3 regions of the Caulobacter sp. CCG-8 genome follow, and region 2 is predicted to be linked to each of the others. Evidence: predicted binding sites of a transcription regulator. Region 2 holds the regulator's gene; each other region holds the start of a gene.

Region 1 (7,279 bases), on a different contig from region 2:
CGGCCAGGCGGAAGCTCAAGTCAGACAAGACCGGCGGTCCATCCGGATAGGCGAACCCCACCGCGTCGAAGTCCAGCACCGTCCGTCCGGCGGGCAGGCCGCAGGACGGCAGGTCGAAGGCCAGGCGGCGCAGGCGCTCGACCTTCGCGTCGGCCGCTTCGCGGGCCTGGGCGGCCTCCTGGGCGGCGCGGTCGGCCAGCCGTCCTTCGCGTGCGCCGCTATTCTCGGCCCGCTCGGCCTGGGCGCCCAGCAGGATCTTCGGCTCGCTGCCCTTGGCGGCGAACTTGCGCCCGGCGGCGTCGCGGCGCGCCTTGCGCTCGCGGGCGACCTGGGCCTCGCGCGCGGCCTGGCGGACCTGGCGCTCGGCCGCCTCCAGGTCGTGCTCGGCGGCGGCCGCGGCCTTCTCCTTGCGCTCGGCGTAGAGGTCGTAGCCGCCGCCGTAGTTTGCCGCGCCCAGGCTGGTCAGCTCGACGATGCGGTCCATGCCGCGCAGCAGGGCCCGGTCGTGGCTGACCACCACCGCCCCGCCCTTCCAGCGCCGCAGGACGTCGGCCAGCAGCAGGCGGGCCCCGGCGTCGAGATTGTTGGTCGGCTCGTCCAGCAGGATGACGTCGGGCGCGGCCAGCAGCAGGCCGGCCAGGGCCAGGCGGGTCATCTGGCCGCCGCTGAGCTGGGCCGCCGGGCGCGAGGCGTCCCAGCGCGACAGCCCGACCTCGGCCAGGACGGCGGCGACACGGCCCGGCAGGCTCCAGTCGGCCTCGACCAGGTCCTCCTCGCTGCCCTCCTCCGCCTCGATCCGGCACAGCCGGTCCCAGGCCGGGCCGACGCCCAGCAGGTCGGCGACGCGCGCCCCCGGCGGCGGAGCGTGCAGCTGCGGCAGCACGCCGACCACGCCGGCGCGGCTGATCGTTCCCGAGGTCGGGGCGCGGCTCCCGGCGATCAGCGACAACAGCGTGGACTTGCCCACGCCGTTGCGGCCCACGAGGCCGATGCGCTCGGCCCCGATCGCCAGGGTCAGATTGTCGAAGAGGACGCGGCCGTCAGGCGTGTCGGCGCGAACGGAATCCAGGGTGATGAAGGCGGGCATGGGAAACCACGGTCAGGTCAGTGGGAAGGGCGAAACGGTCGTCCATCGCAATGTCCATGGTGGCCTCCATCGGTGAGCCCGGGATTTCGAGCACGGACGATCTAAGCGATCAACCGGCGTTCGGCAAGTTTCGACTCGACCGCAAGGATCGGGTGTCGGCCCGGATCGGCCGCCGTCAGGATCGGGCTCTCATCACAGGAGCCCGTCATGTCGTTCACCGTTTCCAGCCTGCCCATCGAGCCGTTCGCGCCGCTGTTCGCCCTCGACGACGACGCCCTGGCCGAGCGCGGCATGCTGCGCGTCGTCGCCGACGCGCCGTTCGCCTTTCCCTGCCGCGTCACCCTGGACGACGCCGCGCCGGGCGAGACCCTGATCCTGCTGAACCACGAGCACCAGGCCGCCGACACGCCGTTCCGCTCGCGCTACGCCATCTATGTCCGCGAGGCGGCCCAGGCTCCCGCCACGACCAAGGACGCGCTGCCCCCGGCCCTGCGCCGCCGCCTGCTGTCCCTGCGCGGTTTTGACGCGGCCGGCATGCTGCTCGACGCCGACGTGGTCGAGGGCGCGACGGCCGCCCCGGTGATCGAGCGGATGCTGGAAAACCCCGCCGTGGCCTACCTGCACGCCCACTACGCCAAGCCCGGCTGCTACGCCGCCCGCATCGATCGCGCCGCCTAGCTATTGTCCGACAACGGTAGCGCTCTCAATCGCAACTTAACCTTGATCTCCTACGGTGTGCTCAAGCCAGGGGGCTGAAGAGGGCGCGCGGGGGCTCATGAAGTGGACGTTCGGCAAACCTGAACCCATACCGTCGAACGAGATCGTCAGCTCGTACGTGCCCATCCTGCGCGGCTATCTGGCGGCGGCCGCGGCCTATTACTGCGTGATCAGCCTGTCGCATCCCTTCTACGAGAAGGGCGCGGCCCTGGTCCTGCTGGAAGGGCTGGCGGTGGCCGCCGCCGCGACCGGGCTCTGGTTCTGGCGCCGGCTGAAGACCCATTCGCCGGACATGCCGGCGATGGAAACCGCCGCCCTGGCGATGAACACGCTCTTCATGGCCAATGTCGCGGCCTATCAGAGCATCCATTTCGAGCCGGCCAAGCTGGTCTATTTCGTGCTGATGGCCCTGGTGTTCGCCACCTCGGCCCCCACCCGGCGCGTGGCCTTCGTCAGCGTCGGCGCGGCGATCGTCGGCCTGGTCGTCATGGCCCGCAACGCCCCCGGCGACCTGGTCAGCCAGTACGGCTTCATCGGCGTGGCCGGCGCCTTCGCGGCGCTGGGCATGTCGACCCTGATGCGCGGGGCGGTGATGCGCGAGCTGCGCGCCCGCCTGGCGTCCGACGCCCTGAACCGCAAGCTGGAAGCCGAGCTCGACGAGAACCGCCGCCTGCGCACCGAGGCCCAGGACCTGATGGTGGTCGCCCAGACCGCCAGCCGCGTGAAGACCGAGTTCCTCGAGACCATGAGCCACGAGATCCGCACGCCGCTGAACGGCGTGCTGGGCATGGCCCAGGCCATGGACCGCGACACCCTCTCGGCCAAGCAGCGCGCCCGCCTGGCCACCATCCACCAGTCCGGCGCCACCCTGCTGGACGTGATCAACGCCGTGCTCGACATCTCGCGGATCGAGGCCGGTAAGATGGAGATCGTCCGGGCGCCGTTCGACCTGGACGCCCTGGCCGACACCCTGCGCCAGCTCTACGGCGGCCTGGCCCACGACAAGGGCCTGGATTTCGCCCTGGAGGTCGAGCCCGGGGCCGGCGGCTGGCGCGACGGCGACGCCGCCCGTCTGCGCCAGGTGCTCAGCAACCTGATCTCCAACGCCATCAAGTTCACCGACGCCGGCCAGGTGACCGTGCGGATCGGCGGCGACGCCCAGACCCTGACCTGCGCCGTGACCGACACCGGCGTGGGCGTGCCCGAGGCGCGCCGCGCCCAGATCTTCGAGAAATTCGTCCAGGTCGACGGCTCCAGCACGCGCCGCACGGGCGGCAGCGGCCTGGGCCTGGCCATCTGCCGCGAGCTGATGACGCTGATGGGCGGCCAGGTCGGCTTCGAGAGCCCGGCGGCCGGCGGCGCCTGCTTCACCTTCGAGGCCCCCTGCCCCGCCCTGACGCCGGTGGGCCAGCCGACGAAGGTCGAGCCGGTCGCCGACGAGCCGGCGATGGGCGGCGCGCTGAAGATGCTGGTCGTCGACGACAACGCCACCAACCGCACCGTCCTGCAGGCCATGCTGGGCCATCTGGGCGTCGCCTGCGGCGTGGCCCGCGACGGCCACGAGGCGGTGGCGATGTGGGAGTCCGGTCCCTGGGACGCCATCCTGATGGACATCCACATGCCGGGCATGGACGGGCTGGAGGCGGGCCGCGTGATCCGTACCCGCGAGGCGGCCGAGGGCCGGACCCGCACGCCGATCCTGGCCGTCACCGCCAGCGTGCTGAGCCACGAGACCGAGCGCTACATGGCCGCCGGCATGGACGGCTTCGTGGCCAAGCCGATCGCCGCCCAGCGCCTGGTCGAGGCCCTGGACGTGGCCCTGAGCGCCCCGCCCGCGGGCGGCGCGGCGGCGGCGCTGGGGTAGACCTATCCCCTCGTCATCCCGGGCCTTGCGCCAGGGATTCCTGGTTCAGCTCGCACGCGAGGCGCAAGCGGTTCGCTGGCGAGCCGCCTCAACTGCACTTGCGACCGACAGAGGGGTTCCGGGCGCAAGGCCCGGGATGACGGCGCTATTTATGATGCGGAAGAAACCCGAGCTCAGAAGCTCAGCGCGCTCAGGTCGACGATGATCTTGAAGGCCCAGATGGCGCAGGCGACGCAGACGACCAGGGTGATGATGTCGTCGATCTCGGAACGCTGGCGCACGACCTTGGCGGCCTTGCCGCCCTTGCCCTTGGCCGGAGCCTCGGGGGCCGCCGGTTTCGCCTCTTCCTTCGCCGCCGCCTTGGCCAAGCTCGTCGTCCTCGAGGGCGCGCAGGATGCGCGATCCGTCCGCGCCATAGACACCAAGGGTGCTGAAGGTTGCGCTTCCAAAGGCGGTTTATTGTTCGTGAACGCTGTAACCTCCGCCGGTCCCGCCGCGAACTGATCCTCGACGACCAAGGAGGACGCGCGCCATGACACGAACCACGATGCGGAAGACGGCCTGGGCCAGCCTGGCGGCCGGGACGGTCCTGGCGGTCGCCGTCGGGACCTGGTCGATGGCCGGGACCGGCGGCACGGCCCAGCGGCCGGTGGTGCTGGAGCTGTTCCAGAGCCAGGGCTGCTCGTCCTGCCCGCCGGCCACCGCCAACCTCAACGCCCTGGCCGACCGGCCCGAGGTGCTGGCCCTGAGCTTCGGGGTCACCTACTGGGACCAGCTCGGTTGGAAAGATAGTTTCGCCAAGCCGGCCTTCACCGACCGGCAGAAGGCCTACGCCCGCGGCCTGGGCGCCCAGCTGGGCACGCCGCAGATGGTGGTCGAGGGCCGCGAGGACCTGATCGGCACGGACGCCCGCGACGTGGAATTGGCCCTGCGCCGCGCCCGCCCGGCCATGGACGCCACGGTCGCCGTGTCGCGCGGCCGGGTCGAGATCGGGGCCGGCCAAGCCCCCAAGGCCGGGGCCGACGTCTGGCTGGTGCGCTACGATCCACGCGTTCAGCAGGTGGCCATCCAGCGCGGCGAGAACAACGGCAAGACCCTGCCCCACCGCGACGTGGTCCGCGAGCTGACCCGGCTGGGCGGCTGGAACGGCGCCCCGGTGGCGTTCGCGACCACGCCGCCGGCCGATCCGGCCCTGCGGACGGCGGTGCTGGTCCAGGCGAAGAACGGCGGCCCGATCCTGGCGGCGGCGCGACTTTAGGCCCTGCTGACACCTGATGTCAGCAGTCTGTCGCCACCTGCCGCCACAGCGACATTTGTTCGCACCTTGTTCTTGTGTTAATCGCCGGTCTGCGCCCTACATATAGCCGTCTCGCCGTGGCTCCTCCCACGGCCCTACGCGTTCCGGAAAACATGGCTGAACAACTGAACTTCATCCGCGTGCGCGGCGCGCGGGAGCACAATCTCAAGGACGTCAGCGTCGACATCCCGCGGGGCGAGCTCGTGGTGCTGACCGGGCTTTCGGGCTCGGGCAAGAGCTCCCTGGCGTTCGACACCATCTACGCCGAGGGCCAGCGCCGCTACGTCGAGAGCCTGTCGGCCTACGCCCGCCAGTTCCTGGAGCTGATGAGCAAGCCGGACGTGGACCTGATCGAGGGCCTGTCGCCGGCCATCTCGATCGAGCAGAAGACCACCTCGCGTAACCCGCGCTCGACGGTGGGCACGGTCACCGAGATCCACGACTACATGCGCCTGCTGTGGGCGCGGGTCGGGGTTCCCTACTCGCCGGCCACCGGCCTGCCGATCGAAAGCCAGACCATCAGCCAGATGGTCGATAAGATCACCGCCCTGCCGGAAGGCACGCGCCTCTATCTGCTCGCTCCCGTCGTCCGCGACCGCAAGGGCGAGTACAAGAAGGAGATCGCCGAGTGGCAGAAGGCCGGCTTCCAGCGGCTGAAGATCGACGGCGAGTTCTATCCGATCGAGGACGCCCCCGCCCTCGACAAGAAGTTCAAGCACGACATCGACGTAGTCGTGGACCGCATCGTCACCAAGCCGGGCATGGAGCAGCGCCTGGCCGACTCCATGGAGCAGGCCCTGCGCCTGGCCGACGGCCTGGCCGTGGCCGAATGGGCCAACGTCGAGGAAGGTGAGAAGGAGCCGCGTCGGCTGCTGTTCTCGGAACGCTTCGCCTGCCCGGTCAGCGGCTTCACGATCGCCGAGATCGAGCCGCGGCTGTTCTCGTTCAACAACCCGGCGGGCGCCTGCCCGGCCTGCGACGGCCTGGGCGCCAAGCTGGCCTTCGACGCCGACCTGGTGATCCCCGACAAGGACCGCAGCCTGCACAAGGGCGCCGTCGCCCCGTGGGCCAAGGGGCCATCGCCGCTCTACACCCAGACCCTGCAGGCCCTGGCCCGCCACTACGGCTTCTCGATGGACGAGCCCTGGCACAAGCTGCCGGAAAGCGCCCGCCAGATCGTGCTGCAGGGCTCCAAGGGCGAGAAGATCAAGTTCGTCTACGACGACAACGCCCGCAAATACGAGGTGGCCAAGCCCTTCGAGGGCGTGCTGCCGAACCTGGAGCGCCGCTGGCGCGAGACCGACAGCTCGTGGGTCCGCGAGGAGCTGGGCCGCTACCAGTCCGACACCCCCTGCGAGGTCTGCCACGGCAAGCGCCTGAAGCCCGAAGCCCTGGCCGTGAAGATCCACGGCCTGGACATCGCCGCCGTCTCGAACCTGGCGATCCGCCCGGCCCGCGACTGGTTCACAGCGCTGGAAGGCCATCTGACCGACAAGCAGATGGAGATCGCCCGGCGGATCCTGAAGGAGATCAACGACCGCCTGCGGTTCCTGGTCGACGTGGGCCTGGACTATCTGAACCTGTCGCGCGGCTCGGGCACCCTGTCCGGCGGCGAGAGCCAGCGCATCCGGCTGGCCAGCCAGATCGGCAGCGGCCTGACCGGCGTGCTCTACGTGCTGGACGAGCCGTCGATCGGCCTGCACCAGCGCGACAACACGCGCCTGCTGCAGTCGCTGCAGGGCCTGCGCGACCTGGGCAACTCGGTGCTGGTGGTCGAGCACGACGAGGAAGCCATCCTCACCGCCGACTATGTGATCGACATGGGTCCGGCGGCGGGCGTGCACGGCGGCGAGATCGTCGCCGAGGGCAAGCCGGCCGACATCATGGCCAATCCGAAGAGCATCACCGGCCAGTACCTGACCGGCGCACGCGAGATCGAGGTGCCCGAACAGCGCCGCCCGATCAGCAAGAAGAAGATGCTCCGCGTCGTCGGCGCCAAGGGCAACAACCTGAAGGATGTGACGGGCGAGATCCCGGTCGGCACCTTCACCTGCATCACGGGCGTGTCGGGCGGCGGCAAGTCGACCTTCACGATCGAGACCCTGTACAAGGCCGCCGCGCGCCGCCTGAACAACGCCAGCGACGCCCCGGCCTCGCACGAGCGGATCGAGGGCCTGGAGAACTTCGACAAGGTCATCGACATCGACCAGTCGCCGATCGGCCGCACCCCGCGCTCGAACCCGGCCACCTATACCGGCGCCTTCGGCCCCATCCGCGACTGGTTCGCCCAGCTGCCGGAGAGCAAGGCGCGCGG
Region 2 (7,279 bases):
CGTCCACGACGACGTGGTGCGGATGGAGGCGGCCGGGGCCAAGGCCATGCTGGTCGGCGAGAGCCTGATGCGCCAGGCCGACGTGGCCGCCGCCACCCGAGCCCTGCTGGGATAGGGCGTTGAACGAATTCGATCCGATAGAGCTGGACGCCCGCAAAGGTCGGTTCTGGCGCGACTGGCGCGTGGTGCCGGGCCTGGCCGTCGTCGCCGTCGTCGGCCTGGCGGCGCTGATCCTGGCGACGCAGCACCGCGGGCGCGCGACCGAGCCGACGTCCGAGCCCGCCGTCGCGACCGCCGTCACCGCCCCGCCGACGCCCGCCGTCCTGCCCCTGAAGCCCGACGCGTGGCGCGGCCAGATCGATTACCGCGCCCTGGACGCCCGCATCCGGACGATGATGACCGACCGGTCCATGCAGGGCCTGGCCATCGCCGTGGTCGAGGACGGCCGCCTGTCGTTCGTGCAGGGCTACGGCTTCACCACGCCGGGCGACGGCGAGAAGGTGGGCGCCGACACCGTCTTCCGCTGGGCCTCGCTGTCCAAGACCGTGGCCGCCACGCTCAGCGCCCGCCTGGCGAACGAAGGGGCGTTCTCGCTGGACGACCCGCTGGGCAAGTTCGGCGTCAGCCTGCGCCTGCCGAACGACGCCCAGAACACCCTGACGGTCGAGCAGCTGCTGTCCCAGCGCACCGGCCTGCCCCGCAACGCCTATGACGGCTGGCTGGAGGGCGGACGCGATCCGAAGATGATCCGCGAAAGCCTGGCGGCCGTGCCCCTGCTGTGCCCGCCGGCCACCTGCCACAGCTACCAGAACATCGCCTACGACACGATCCGCGAGGTCGTGGAGGCCGCCACCCACCGATCCTACGCCGACGAGGCGCGCCAGCGGCTGTTCGCGCCGTTGGGCATGACCAGCGCGACCATCGGCCTGGACGGCCTGCGGGACGCGCCGCACTGGGCGCCGCCCTCGCGCTGGGGCCACACCGCGCCCCTGACCGACTTCTACTATCGGGTGCCCGCCGCGGCCGGGGTCAATTCCAACATCGTCGACCTGGCGCGGTGGATGCAGGCCCAGATGGGCCAGGCGCCCGCCGTCCTGCCCGCCGGGGTGCTGGCCGACATCCAGCGCCCGCGCGTCAACACCGGCCGCCCCTACGGCAACTCGCCGCTGGGCCGCTCGCTGCAGCATCCGGGCTACGGCCTGGGCATGCGCAGCTTCACCTACAAGGGCCACCGCCTGGTCGGCCACAGCGGGGCGGTGACCGGCTATCGCTCGACCATGATGTTCGACCCCGCCACCCGGACGGGCGTGGTGATGCTGTGGAACAGCGAGGCCAACCTGCCCTTCAAGCTCCAGGCCGAGGTCTTCGACCTGGCCTACCACCAACCGTTCCAGGACTGGCTGCAGCTGAAGGCCAAGGACCGGTCCGACCTGGCTCCCTGAGCCGGCCTACCAGATCAGCGGGATCAGCGCGGCCTTGCGTTTGCGATAGGCTAGATAGGCCTCGCCGAAGCGCGCGGTCATGGCCGCGTCCTCGACCCGGATCCGCTGGCCGAAGGCGATCAGGCCGGCGACCGCCAGGACCACGGCCGAAAGCCAGCTGCCCAGGCCCAGCCCGACGCCGACCAGGGTCAGCAGGCTGCCCAGATAGGCGGGGTTGCGGACGATCCGGTACGGACCCGAGGTGACCATCCGGTGGTCGTCGTGCAGATGCACCGTGCGCCGGAAGAAGGCCCCCAGCGTCAGGATCGCCCAGAGGCGCAGCACGAGCCCGCCCCAGATCAGGACGAGGGCCGCCAGCCGCGCCTCGGCCTTCCAGGCCGTCAGCCGGGCGAAGGCGGTGGAGGGCGTATAGGCCACGAAGAAGGCGACGAAGATCCCGGCGGCGATCACCGCCACCAGGGCCCGCAGGCTGCCCCGGTCGGCGTCTTGTCCGCTCGCGCCGCGCCGGTCGCGCAGCCAGACCCACACCTCGAACAGCGCGAAGGCCGCGTAGCTGACCCAGAAGGCGCGCGGCCAGCCCGCGTTCAACAGCCAGATCCGATCCATGCCCGCCCATCCGATGGTCGCCCAAGGCACTACAGGCAGGGCGGCGCGCGCGGTCAACCTCCGACTGATCTCCCGCGTCCCGACTCGCCCTATTCGGCCGCCAGGGCCGCAGGCGCCGCCCGCGCCCCGCGCACCAGGCGGCCGGGCAAGGCGCCGGTCGGTTCGCCGTCGCGCCGGGTGACCACCCCGCCCACGACGGTGGCGACATAACCGTGCGCCTTCTGGCTCAGGCGCCGCCCGCCGGCCGGCAGGTCGTAGGCCACGGCGGGCGCCTCCAGCCTCAGCCCCTCGTAGTCGATGACGTTGAGATCGGCCCGATAGCCGGGCGCGATCAGGCCCCGGTCCAGCAGACCCACGGCGACGGCGGTGTCGCGGGTCTGCATCGCCACCATGGTCTCCAGCGGGATGCGCGGCCCGCGCGTGCGCTCGCGCGTCCAGTGGACGAGGTTGCTGGTCGGGAAGCTGCCGTCGCAGATCATGCCCACATGGGCGCCGCCGTCGGACAGGCCCGGCACGGTGTCGCGATGCAGCAGCATGGCCAGGCTGGGGTCCAGCGATCCGTCGGCGTAGTTCAGGAACGGGTGATAGAGCATGCCGCGCCCGCCGTTCCGCAGCATGGCGTCCAACGCCACGGCGGCCGGGTCGCGTCCCTCCCGCGCCGCGATCGCCGCCACCGTCCGGTCGGCGGTCGGCTCGTAGTCGGGGACGGCGTCCATCGGGAAGAGGTTGTCCCAGGCGCGCAGCGCGCTGCCGGCGAACGGTCCCTTGGCGTCGCCGTCGTGGACCAGCAGCCGGGCGCGGAAGTCGGGATCGTCCAAGGCCGCGACCTTGTCGGCCAGGGACGCCCTGGCGATCTCGGCGAAGACCGGGTTCTGGCTGAACGGATTGAGGGTCAGCTCCAGGCCGAACAGCACGCCCACCGGCCGGCCGCAGACCTGGGCCTTCATCGGCAGGCCGGCGTCGACGGCCTCGGCCAGGCCCGCCAGCATCGCCTTCCAGCCCTCGGGCGACTTGGGCTCTGGACCAGCGAGAACGACAGCGGCCGCCCCGACCGCTCGACGATCCGCCGCAGCATGGCCAGCTCGGCCGGGCCGTCGGGGAAGAAGTCCGAGACCAGCTGCAGCACGCCCTTGCCGGCGGCGGCCAGGCCCAGTGCGATGCCGGTCAGCTCGTCCTCGCCCGCCGTCAGGGTGGGGGTCGGCTGGCCGTCGCTGGTGCGGTGGTTCAGCGTCCGCGAGGTGGAGAAGCCCAGGGCTCCCGCCTCGACCGCCCGCCGGGCGATGGCGGCCATGGCGGCGATGTCGCCGGGCGTCGCCGGCTCGCGATCGGCCCCGCGCTGGCCCATCACGAACACCCGCAGCGCCGCGTGCGGCAGCTGGGCGCCGATGTCGACGTCGAAGGCGCGGCCGGCCAGGAAGTCCAGATAGTCGGGAAAGCTCTCCCAGGCCCAGGGCAGGCCCTCGGTCAGCACCGGGAACGGGATGTCCTCGACGCCCTCCATCAGACGGATCAGCCGGTCGCGGTCCTCGGGACGGCAGGGCGCGAAGCCCACGCCGCAGTTGCCCATCACCACGGTGGTGACCCCATGCCCGGCGCTGGGCGTCATCGACGTGTCCCAGGTGGCCTGGCCGTCGTAGTGGGTGTGGATGTCGACGAAGCCCGGGGTGACCAGGCGGCCGCGCGCATCGATCTCCTCGCGGCCCGACGCCAGGCCCGGCCCGATCGCGGCGATCAGGCCGTCCCTGACCGCCACGTCGGCGACGAAGCCCGGGCCGCCGATCCCGTCCAGCACCGTCCCGCCGCGCAGGACCAGGTCGTAGGCGCGCTCGGCCATGGGTCGCGTCCTCCCGTGACTTATCGTTGTTCAGGAGGCTCCGCCTCGGGCGGCCGGCCGTCAAGCCGGGCAGGCCTCGATTCGGCCGGACCGCCGTCGAGCGTCACCAAGATCCCGGATCGGGGCCTGTATTTCCTAGCGTTTTCGCCCGCCGTTCCGGCGAACACCGTTAACTTGACATCAACGAAGAACACCTAGAGAACATTCGTAGAGGTTTGCGGTTTGTTCCGCGACGACTGGCGAGGCCGGACATGCTTACGCGCAAGCAGCACGAGCTGCTGATGTTCATCCACGAACGGATCAAGGAGACCGGCGTCTCCCCCTCCTTCGACGAGATGAAGGAGGCGCTGGACCTGGCGTCCAAGTCCGGCATCCACCGCCTGATCACCGCGCTCGAGGAACGCGGTTTCATCCGCCGCCTGGCCCACCGGGCCCGGGCGCTGGAAGTGGTCAAGCTGCCTCAGCAGGCGACGACGGCCTCCCCGCCCAAGGGACGGGGCGCCTTCAAGCCGCAGGTGGTCGAGGGCGGCGGGCAGGCCCCGTCGATCCCGGCCGCGCCGATCGCCGCCGACAACACCCGCGAGCTGCCGATCCTGGGCCGCATCGCCGCCGGCACCCCGATCGACGCCATCCAGCACGAACGCGAGCGCCTGCCGGTGCCCGAGACCATGCTGGGCGGCGGCGAGCACTACGTGCTGGAAGTCCAGGGCGACTCGATGATCGAGGCCGGCATCCTCGACGGCGACTATGTGATCATCAAGAAGGGCGACACGGCCAACAGCGGCGAGATCGTCGTGGCCCTGGTCGGCGAGGAAGCCACCCTCAAGCGCCTGCGCAAGAAGGGCGGCTCGATCGCCCTGGAAGCGGCCAACCCCAAGTACGAGACCCGCATCTTCGGCCCGGACCAGGTCGAGGTGCAGGGCAAGCTGGTGGGCCTGATCCGGCGCTATCACTAGGTTTCTGGTCCGCTCATCCCGGCGAACGCCGGGACCAAGATCGAAGGCGCTGAGTCTGGCTGACCGGACTCAGCGCTTTTTTGTTTTGGGTTCCAGATTGCGGGAGCGTGGTGGACGGCGATCCATGCTCAAGCTACCCAAGGACGACGTCACCTCAAGGAACACGCCTTGATCTTACCGTTCATCCTGGCCCTGCAGGCGACTCCGGCCGTCGCCGATTCGACCGCCTCGGCTTCACCCCAGGCCCCGCTCGGCGCGCAGGATGTGAAGATCAACACAGGCAAGTTCCGGGCTGATCAGTACTATCCCGACTACGCCCAGCGCATGGGCGTGTCCGATGTCGTGGAAACGACCTGCACGATCGGCCGGAAGGGCGCGTTGGAAGACTGCTTCCTCGGTTCGCCACGGACCAGCGGCTACGGTTTCGACCAGGCCGCGGCGAAGCTGCTGGACGCCTCAAGGGTCGCCGCCAGGGTCAAGTCGGGCGAATCGATCGAGGGACGCACGCTGCATCTGACGATCCGCTTCACGTCCCGCAGCTACAGCAGCTTCAGCGTGCGTTTCGAATAGCCCCTCAGGTCGGCATCCCCGCCGGCCGGTTCTCGACATATTGCGGCACGTTCAGCGGCGCCATCCACGGCTCGCGGCGCTTGACCCAGACCTCGTACTGCGGCGTGAACTGGCCGACCTCGTCCAGCCCGCCCAGGTGGATCTCGATCTCGTCGTCGTCCTGGTCGGTCGCCGTCCAGAACAGGGGCGAACCGCAGATCGGGCAGCCGTGCAGCAGGCCGTGCTCGGCGCCGGCCCAGACCTGGGTCCGTCCCTCGATCCGCACCTTGTCGGCGCGAAAGGCCGCGAAGGCGTTGCAGGGCGCGCCGTGGCGCTTGCGGCAGGTCAGGCAGTGGCACAGGCCCACCCGCAGCGGTCCGCCGCTGGCCACATAGCGCACCGCCCCGCAGGCGCAGCCGCCCTGTCGTTCCATGATCGCCTCCGTCGTTCGCCCACAAGGCTCAGAACGCCAACCGCCCCTTCAGGTCCCCGAACGGGACCATCACGTGCTCGCGATAGGCCGCCCGCGCCTTCAGCCGCTCGAACCAGGCCGCCAGGCGCGGAAGGTCCGGCCGGTCGATCTCCAGCTCGAAATATCGATAGAGATGGGTCCCGATGGCGATGTCGGCCAGGGACAGGGTCTCGCCGCCGACGAAGGGACGATCCGCCAGCAGACGATCGACGTGAGCCAGGCAGGCGACCGTCCGGTCCAGGGCCCGCGCCACGGCCCCGACGTCGCGCTGGGCCTCCGGCGTGCGGTATCCGCCCCAGAACAGGCCGGTGAGGAAGGCCGGCTGCAGCGCCGTCTGCGCCCAGTCCATCCAGCCGTCGATCGGCGCCCGGACGGCGGGATCGGCGGCCCAGAAGCGGTCCGCGCCATGGACGGCCGCCAGGTAGCGCAGGATGGCGTGGGACTCCCAGACCACCACCCCGCCGTCGTCGATCACCGGCACCTTGCCGTGCGGGTTCAGCGCCCGGAACGCCGGATCGTCCAGCCCGCCGAAGTCGCCGCCGGCCGGAACATGCGTGTGCGGAAGGTCCAGTTCGCCGACGAGCCACAGCACCTTCTGGACATTGGCCGAGCTGCGCCGTCCCCACACTTTCAGCATGGCTATCCCCTCGCCGCGCCGCTCCAGGGGCGGACGCCCCGCAGCGGCTGGGCCCAGACGATCCACCATTCGTCGCCGCGCCGATAGAGCTCGGCCGCGCCGCCGGCCGCGAAGTCGTCGGCGTCGAGCACGATCCGGTCGCGGCAGGCCGGCGGCACGGCCGCCGCGGCGCCGCGCAGGACGACGATCTCGGCCTGGCCGCACATCGCCGCCAGGTCGGTGAAGTCCGGCGCCGTCTTGCTCCATGACAAGGCCAGGGCCACGGGGGCTCGAGCGGTCGGGGCGCAGGACCGGCGGTCGCAGGCGTAGAGCAGGCTGGGCGCGGCGCTCTCCGGCACGACCAGGCCCCGGCGGCGGCCCCACAGCTCGGCTCCGAACCGGCGGGCGTCGGGCCGCAGCAGCACCGCCTCTCCGCCCTGGCGCACGGCCGCCGTGCTGCCGTCCGGCGCGATCCAGACGTCGGGCGGGGTCGGACGCGGCCAGAGGGCCACCGCCAGGGCCAGGGGCGCGCCCAGCCAGCGCAGGCGTCCCCGCCACAGGCACAGCAGCATCAGCCCCACGAACGCCAGGGCCAGGGTGAAGGGCGGCCCGCTGGCCACCACGTGCTGGGCCCCGCCGAGGCCGGCGAAGGCCTGGGCGATCCCCATCATCGCGGCGATGCCCCAGCCGGCCACGGCCAGGAACGGCGCGCCCAGGCCGAAGGGCTCCAGGGCCGCGCCCAGGGCCAGGAACGGCATGATCACGAACGACGACAGCGGCGCCACCGCCAGGTTCGCCGGCAGG
Region 3 (7,279 bases), on a different contig from region 2:
ACGTCACCAACACGATCTACAGCGGCCAGGTCGACGACGAGGTGCCCACGTTCAAGGGCAACGTCAGCTTCACGATGAACGTCAAGAAGTTCGGCGTGGCGACGGACGTGACGATGGACCTGTCGGAGATGGGTTCGACGCCGCGGACGATGGCCAACGTCGTCTCGTTCTTCAACCAGAAGCTCTCGGACGCCGGTTTCGACACCCAGTTCGCGGTCAACCGCACGGTGGGCCAGGAGCGCACCACCACGGTCAACGGCCAGACCGTCAAGCTGCCGGCCACCGGCGACGACTTCGCCCTGCAGATCAAGGGCGACCTGACCGAGACCCTGACCTTCTCGGCCCCGGCCGCCAAGCCGGCGGTCTACATCACCACGGCCGCCGGCAATCCGGATCCTGACAAGGACACCACCACCGACGACGCGGTGATCGAGAACACCCTGACGAAGTACGGCCCCGGCACGGCCGGCCAGCCGGGCACCAAGGTGTTCTCCGACACGCTGGAAGGCACGATCAGCACGGTCCACAAGACGATGACGGGCCCCGATGGCTCGCTCTACGTCCTGGCCGATGTCGACGGCACGACCAGCACCCAGACGATCAAGGGCGACCAGGACGTCGCCCTGCTGAAGTACGATTCGTCGGGCAAGCTGCTCTACGCCCGCACCCTGGGCGCCTCGAACACCGCCACCGGCTACAACATGGCCATCTCGGACGACGGCCAGGTGGCCATCGCCGGTTCGGTGGCGGGCAGCCTGGCCGGCGCCACCAACGGCCCGATCAATTCGGACTCGGCCGGCACGCTCACCGACAGCTTCGTGACCCTCTACGACGCCAAGGGCGACGAGACCTGGACGGTCCGCCGCGGCGGCATGCTGGAGGACGAGGCCACGGCCGTGGCCTTCGGCGAGGACGGCGTGGTCTATGTGGGCGGCCGCACCAAGTCCGACATCCCGGGCTCGGCGACCGGCGCGACGGAAGGCGGCTACGACAGCTATCTGAGCGCCTTCGCCACCGACATCGCCGGCACGCCCAAGGCGCTGTTCACAACCCATTTCGGCAGCGAGAACGACGACACCGTCTCCGGCATCGTGGTCAACGGCACGCAGGTGGTGGTGGCCAGCAAGGAAGGCAGCGAGGCGATGCTTCGCAGCTTCGACGTCTCGACCACCATCGTCACCGAGCCGCGCACCTATCTGAACGACAAGGAAGTCTGGGTCACCGAACCGACGACCTACACCAAGGCCGTGACGTTCACCGAGGGCGCGACGCGCGACCTGGGTTCGCTGAAGGGCGGCAACATCGCCGGCCTGACCATCGACAACGGCCAGCTCTACATCGGCGGCTCGACCACCAACGGCGCGCTGGACGTCGACAACAAGACCAAGGCCGCCTCGGGCGGTTCGGACGGGTTCGTGGCCCGCCTGTCGCTGGACCTGGCCGACAAGAGCCAGGACACCCTGGCCTATTACGGCGGGACGGGCGACGACACGGTCACCGGCATGGCGGTCTCCAACGGCCAGGCCTGGCTGGTGGGTTCGGCCGGCAAGGACCTGGCGGGCGAGGCCACGGTCGGCACGAAGGACGGCTACGTCGCCCAGATCAACGTCGCCACCGGTCAGGCCTCCTGGGAGCAGCGGCTGACCGGCAAGGACGGTTACGCCACGCCGACCTCGATCGCGGTCGACGCGTCGGGCTCCAGCACCCTGGACGTCTTCGGCATCCCGCGCGGCAAGATGGACTTCACCCAGTCCGACAAGATCGTCTCGGCGACCTCGGCGCGGGCGGGGGACACCTTCCAGGTCCGCACCCGGGCGCGCGGCACCCTGACCACGATCAAGATCGAGCAGGACGATACGCTCGACACCCTGGCCGACAAGATCCGCAAGGCCACGGGCTACGCGGCCAAGGTCGAGTTCAGCAGCGTCGGCAACAACCGCACCCTGCGGATCAGCCCGTCCCAGACCACCTCGACCGTCGAGATCCTGCCCGGCAAGGGCGGCACCGACGTGCTGGAATCGCTGGGGCTGAAGCCGGGGATCGTCCGCAACACCAAGACCGATCACGGCCAGACGGTCTCGGCCGACGGCAAGGGGCCGATCTACGGCTTCGCGCTGGACACGGGCCTGGACCTGACCACCGACGTCGGCCGCAACGCTGCGGTGTCGGCCATGACCAAGGCCCTGTCGGCGGTCCGCAACGCCTATCGCGAGATGGCCGACACCGCCAACGGCGTGAAGCGCACCGACGCGACCGCCTCCTCGAACAACAACGCCACCGGCACGGTGCCGACCTATCTGACCAACCAGATCGCCAACTACCAGGCGGCGTTGGATCGCCTGACCGGCGGCGGCTAGGGCGCGCGCCGCGACGGCCCTGGAAGCCGTCTTGAGCCTTGGACTTGAAAGCGTCATCACCGCGTCGTAGCCAGGGATCATGGAACTTCTCAAAGATCGACGCGTGTTGCTGGGCGGCGGAGCCGCCCTGGCCCTGATCGCGGGCCTCGGCATCGCCCTGACCGTGATGCACGGCAACAAGTCGCCGACCGCCGATCCGCCGGCCTCGCGCGCCGGCCTGATCGTCGAGACCGGCCGCGCCGACGACAACAAGCTGGACGCCAACCGCCCGCTGCGCTGCTTTGTCGGCGGCCAGTTCGTCGGCGAGATCACCCTGGCCGAGTGCGCCAAGAAGAACGGCGTGGCCACCGGCGCCCTGGACGTGGGCGTCGACGAGACCGGCGCCCTGGCCGCCGCCGACCAGGCCGGCACGGTCCTGACCCCGCTGCCGCCGCCGCCCGAGGCCCTGACCGTGCCCGCGCCGGCCGCGACGCCGGCCGCCCCGACGCCGACCGCGGCCAGCACGCCCCTGGCGGTCTGCTGGCGCTACGCCGGCGGCGAATGGCGCAAGCTGCCGGGCGAGATCACCGTCAACGCCTGCGCCCAGCAGATCTCGGGCGGCAAGTGCGAGAAAGCGGGCGGGGCCACCTACGGCCGCTGGGGCGACGAAACCCTGCGCATCGTGCCGGGCAAGGTCGAATCCTCGTCCGACAACCGCACCTTCCATTCGATCATCGACCTGGGGCAGGGCTGCTCCATCCCGTCGGCCTAGAGAGAGTCCAAGACCCATGCGCCTTCCCGTCGTCGCCCTCTCGCTCGTCGCCGCCGCCGCCGTTGTCGGCCTGAGCGGTTGCGAGAAGCAGACCAAGGCCCCGTTCGAGGCCGGCGTCTGCATGCACGTGATCGAACAGAAGGACGGGACGCTGAAGTTCAACCCGGTGGCCCGCAACGTGCCCAGTCTCGAGCTCTGCGCGGCCGAGTTGGAGGGCATGCGCCTGCGCTTCGTGCGCCTGGGCAGCCCCAGCCGCGAGATGACCGGCGCCTACCAGGGCAAGTTCATCTTCCTGCAGAAGGAAGGCATCTATCTGGGCGACACCTACGAAGGCGCCCGGTTCATGTCGCTGGTCCGCACGGGCGATGGCCGCCTGGCGGTCCCGGGGGCCATGCCGCCCCAGTAACGGGGAGGGCCGGAGGAAGAGGGCGGTGGATAACCGCTCTTGTTCCACAGGAACATTTGTGGAACAAACCTTGCGTTCGGCGTTGATAGGTCGTTAACGTCCGGGCCAGATTCCGGCGCGTTGGGTCGCCGGGCGAGAACGAAGGTCTTCCCATGGCGGGCAGCGTCAACAAGGTCATTCTGGTCGGCAACCTCGGCGCCGACCCCGAAATCCGCTCCCTCGGCTCCGGCGACCGCGTCGCCAACCTGCGCATCGCCACCTCGGAGAGCTGGCGCGACCGCACCAGCGGCGAGCGCAAGGAAAAGACCGAGTGGCACCGCGTCGTGATCTTCAACGACAACCTGGTGAAGGTGGCCGAGAGCTACCTGCGTAAGGGCTCGACGGTCTATATCGAGGGCTCGCTGCAGACCCGCAAGTGGACCGACCAGTCGGGCCAGGAGAAGTACTCCACCGAGATCGTGCTGCAGAAATTCCGCGGCGAACTGACCATGCTGGGCGGTCGCGGCGACGGCGCCGGCGCGTCGGCGGGCGGCGGCTATGACGAAGGCTACGCCGCCGGCGGCGGCGGCGGCGGTGGGTTCGGCGGCGGCGCGCCGCGCAGCCAGCCCAGCGGCCCGCGCGAAAGCTTCTCGGCCGACCTGGACGACGAAATCCCCTTCTAGGCGTCGTCGCGACGCCAGAGCTCGAACAGCGGCCGGTTCCCGGGAGCCGGCCGCTTTTTCTTGTGCGCTTTCTCACGACCGCGCGGTGGGCTGGGCCACTGCTGGAACCGGTCCCCCTGGTGATCCTGGCTTCCGGGGACGCGCCAGGCCTGTCGGCCTGACCCGCGGGCTCCCCTTGCGAGGAGATCAGGGATGGCCGAGTCCGCGGGGCCCACCGACGAGGAGGTCCTCGTCGTCGGCGTCGCCCTCTTCGTGCGCGCGCGCGACCTTCGGGAGGATCCGCCGGGCCCTGACGAGACGCTGGCTCAGATCGGCGTGGGGGCCAACAGCCTGGACCTCGCGATCCGCGACTGGATCAACGACCGGTTCCGCGCGCCGCCCAAGCGCAAGCTGATGAGCGGCGATCTCGAGCCCTCCATGACCTGGGCGGCCTTCGTCCTCAAGGCGCTGGGCTGACCAAGCCTTCAAACCGGGCGATCGGCGCCGCGTCCGGCTGCGACAACGGTCGGCGTTTCGGCGCCGGCCGTTTTGGTTTATCCCTGGCGGACGCCTTTCGTCCGTATGGCCATTGAATTTCGAAGGGCGGCGCGCCACCTCGGGGGCGCGGAAGGCAAGCGCGTCGAGGCGCTCGAGTCGGAATCGGGGATTGAGAAGACCGTGGGACAACCCCAGAAAGACGAGGGCGGCCTGGTGCGCCAGGCCCACGGCCTGACCGCCGACCTGACGGCGCCCGACCGCCGGATCTACTGGCTGGACCTGGCCCTGACCGCGACCGCCGCCTGGGGCGGCCTGTGGATCGCCGCCACGGCCGGCCACCCCGGGATCGTCCTCGCCGCCGGCCTGGTCGGCCTGCTGGCCATCTATCGCGGCCTGTCGTTCATCCACGAGATAAGCCACCTGCGGCCCAAGGACGTGCCGGGCTTCCGCCTGGGCTGGAACCTGCTGGTCGGCGTGCCGCTGATGACGCCGTCGATGATGTACGAGGGCGTGCACAACCTGCACCACGCCAAGCATCGCTTCGGCACCGCCAAGGACCCGGAATACCTGCCGCTGGGCCGCTATTCGCCGTTCAAGCTGGGCCTGTTCACGGCGATCTCGCTGCTGGCCCCGCTGGGCGTGATCCTGCGCTCGGGCGTCCTGGTCCCGCTGTCGTTCGTGATCCCGCCCGTGCGCCGCTTCGTCAGGACCAAGCTGTCGGCCCTGGTGATCAATCCCGACTTCGTGCGCGAGGACAACGATAGGACGCGGCCCGACTGGCTGGCCCAGGAGATCGGCTGCTGGCTGTGGTGCTGGGGCGTGGCCGCCGCGACGGTCGCCGGTTTCGTGCCGGTCCGCGTGGTCGCGACCTGGTTCGTGCTGTTCTCGCTGGCCACCTTCGTCAACCAGCTGCGGACCCTGGCGGCCCACTACTGGCACAACGACGGCGAGATGATGAGCTTCGAGGAGCAGTTCCTGGACTCGGTCAACGTGCCGCCGCCGGCCCTGCTGCCGTTCCTTTGGGCGCCGGTCGGCCTGCGCTACCACGCCCTGCACCACCTGCTGCCGCGCCTGCCGTACCACAACTTGGGCAAGGCCCATGCGCGGCTGTCGGCCCGGCTGGCGGCGACCTCGCCCTATCACCGGGTCGAGGAGAAGGGCCTGTTCGTGGCCCTGGCCAAGCTGTTCGCCCGCGCCGGCGGCGCGCCGGTCCTAGCGGTCGAGGCCGACACGGTCGAACGCAAGAGCGCCTGACGGCTGCGACGGCGGCAAGGCCTGGCGCAGGGCCCAGGCCGCGCCGGTCAGCGACAGGGCGACCGCCGTCATCGTCCATTCCAGATGGCTGCCGGGCGAGGCCATGACGCGCGGGATGTGCAGCATCACCACGAAGCACGCCATCATCGCCGTCAGCGCGGTGGCCGCGGGCCGCGACGCCACCCCGAACAGGATCGCCAGCCCGGCCGCCAGGTGGCCTGTCCCCGTCGCATAGGCCCAGAACAGCGGGTAGGGGATCCAGCCCGGCACCATCTTGGCGGTGAAATCGGCATAAGCGAAATGGCTCAGGCCGAAGATCAGCGGACAGACGCCGTAGATCAGCCGCACGGCCAGCCGCAGCCGCAGCCGCAGCCGGGCGTCCGGCGTCCCGCCCGACATCGCGAACAGGGCCAGGCCGCCGGCCGACAGCGACAGGGTCTCGGCCACGCCCAGCCACGAGGCGACCCGGGCCGGGGCGGCGGCCACCTCGGGGCCGTGCAGGGCGACCCAGCCCAGATAGACAACGGCCAGGGCCGCCGAGGCGAGACGGGCGGTGCGCGACCACAGGACGCCGGCGCCCAGGACCAGCATCAGCGCCGCGCTGGCCAGGGCCAGGACATGCCGGCCGGGCGCGCCCTCGGGCACGGGTTGCCATTGCAGGGCGAAGTCGCCGAAGGCCAGGCCGATGATCCCCAGCGCCATGGCGCCCGAGCCGTAGAGTACGCCGTCGCGGTTCATGATCCCTCCCGTTGAACGTTCCGAACTTGGCTCCGCCGCCGGCGCGTGGCTTGGGGTTTGTTGCGCTTCGGCCTCCGGACGGGTTCTATGGCCGCGCATTCCGACGGAGGCGCCTGCATGTTTCGTGTCGAGTCCCACGGCCCCGCCTTGCCCGCCCGCTCGCCGCTGTACGGCGCCGGCGAGGCGCGCTGCGCCACCGACGCCAGGGCCCCGATCGGCAAGTGCTATGCGGGTCCGGTCATCGGCGTTGTGGTGGCGGGGACCTTCGACTACGCCGGCCGCCATGGCCGCGCCCAGGCCAAGCCCGGCGCGATCCTGCTGGGCAACGCCGGCGAGGCCTTCGACTGCCGCCACCTGGACGCCGCCGGCAATCGCCGGGCGGTGATCGCCCTGCATCCGGACCTCCTGGCCGAGGTCGCCAACGACTGCGGCCTGGACGACGCCGACTTCGCGATCTCGGCCCTGGCCCCGTCGCGCGAGACCGCGCCGCTGTACGGCGCGGTGCGCCGCGCGGCCGGCGGGCTGCGCCTGGGCGAGGAGGAGGTGATCGACCTGGCCGCCCGCGCCCTGGCCCTGGGCCGCGACACGCGTCCCGTCGCGCCCACCGGGACCGAGCGGCGGCGCATCCGCGAGG

Evidence for each region. Region 2 encodes LexA, which represses DNA repair genes until DNA is damaged. Its sites were predicted from a motif close to ATGTTCNCNANNTGTTCT; they were not measured.
Region 1: a site for LexA is predicted at 4,982-4,999, ahead of uvrA (excinuclease ABC subunit UvrA). Genes of this name have one in related genera too.
Region 3: a site for LexA is predicted at 3,564-3,581, ahead of ssb (single-stranded DNA-binding protein). Genes of this name have one in related genera too.

What each region holds. Positions count from the first base shown of each region.
Region 1 is NZ_JBBEUD010000019.1:33,178-40,456, reverse strand. It holds gene WAE60_RS17940 (ABC-F family ATP-binding cassette domain-containing protein) at 1-1,087, opposite strand, end outside; gene WAE60_RS17935 (DUF1203 domain-containing protein) at 1,295-1,765, shown strand; gene WAE60_RS17930 (ATP-binding protein) at 1,863-3,668, shown strand; gene WAE60_RS17925 (hypothetical protein) at 3,842-4,036, opposite strand; gene WAE60_RS17920 (DUF1223 domain-containing protein) at 4,201-4,926, shown strand; gene uvrA (excinuclease ABC subunit UvrA) at 5,079-7,279, shown strand, end outside.
Region 2 is NZ_JBBEUD010000002.1:113,049-120,327, reverse strand. It holds gene trpC (indole-3-glycerol phosphate synthase TrpC) at 1-115, shown strand, start outside; gene WAE60_RS02095 (serine hydrolase domain-containing protein) at 120-1,442, shown strand; gene WAE60_RS02090 (isoprenylcysteine carboxylmethyltransferase family protein) at 1,449-2,048, opposite strand; partial or broken gene WAE60_RS02085 (amidohydrolase family protein) at 2,138-3,882, opposite strand; gene lexA (transcriptional repressor LexA) at 4,134-4,838, shown strand; gene WAE60_RS02075 (energy transducer TonB) at 5,007-5,408, shown strand; gene WAE60_RS02070 (GFA family protein) at 5,413-5,820, opposite strand; gene WAE60_RS02065 (glutathione S-transferase family protein) at 5,849-6,496, opposite strand; gene WAE60_RS02060 (ComEC/Rec2 family competence protein) at 6,499-7,279, opposite strand, start outside.
Region 3 is NZ_JBBEUD010000012.1:2,968-10,246, forward strand. It holds gene WAE60_RS12995 (hypothetical protein) at 1-2,357, shown strand, start outside; gene WAE60_RS13000 (hypothetical protein) at 2,437-3,108, shown strand; gene WAE60_RS13005 (hypothetical protein) at 3,125-3,514, shown strand; gene ssb (single-stranded DNA-binding protein) at 3,667-4,176, shown strand; gene WAE60_RS13015 (hypothetical protein) at 4,369-4,632, shown strand; gene WAE60_RS13020 (fatty acid desaturase) at 4,834-5,907, shown strand; gene WAE60_RS13025 (DoxX family membrane protein) at 5,866-6,645, opposite strand; gene WAE60_RS13030 (AraC family transcriptional regulator) at 6,763-7,279, shown strand, end outside.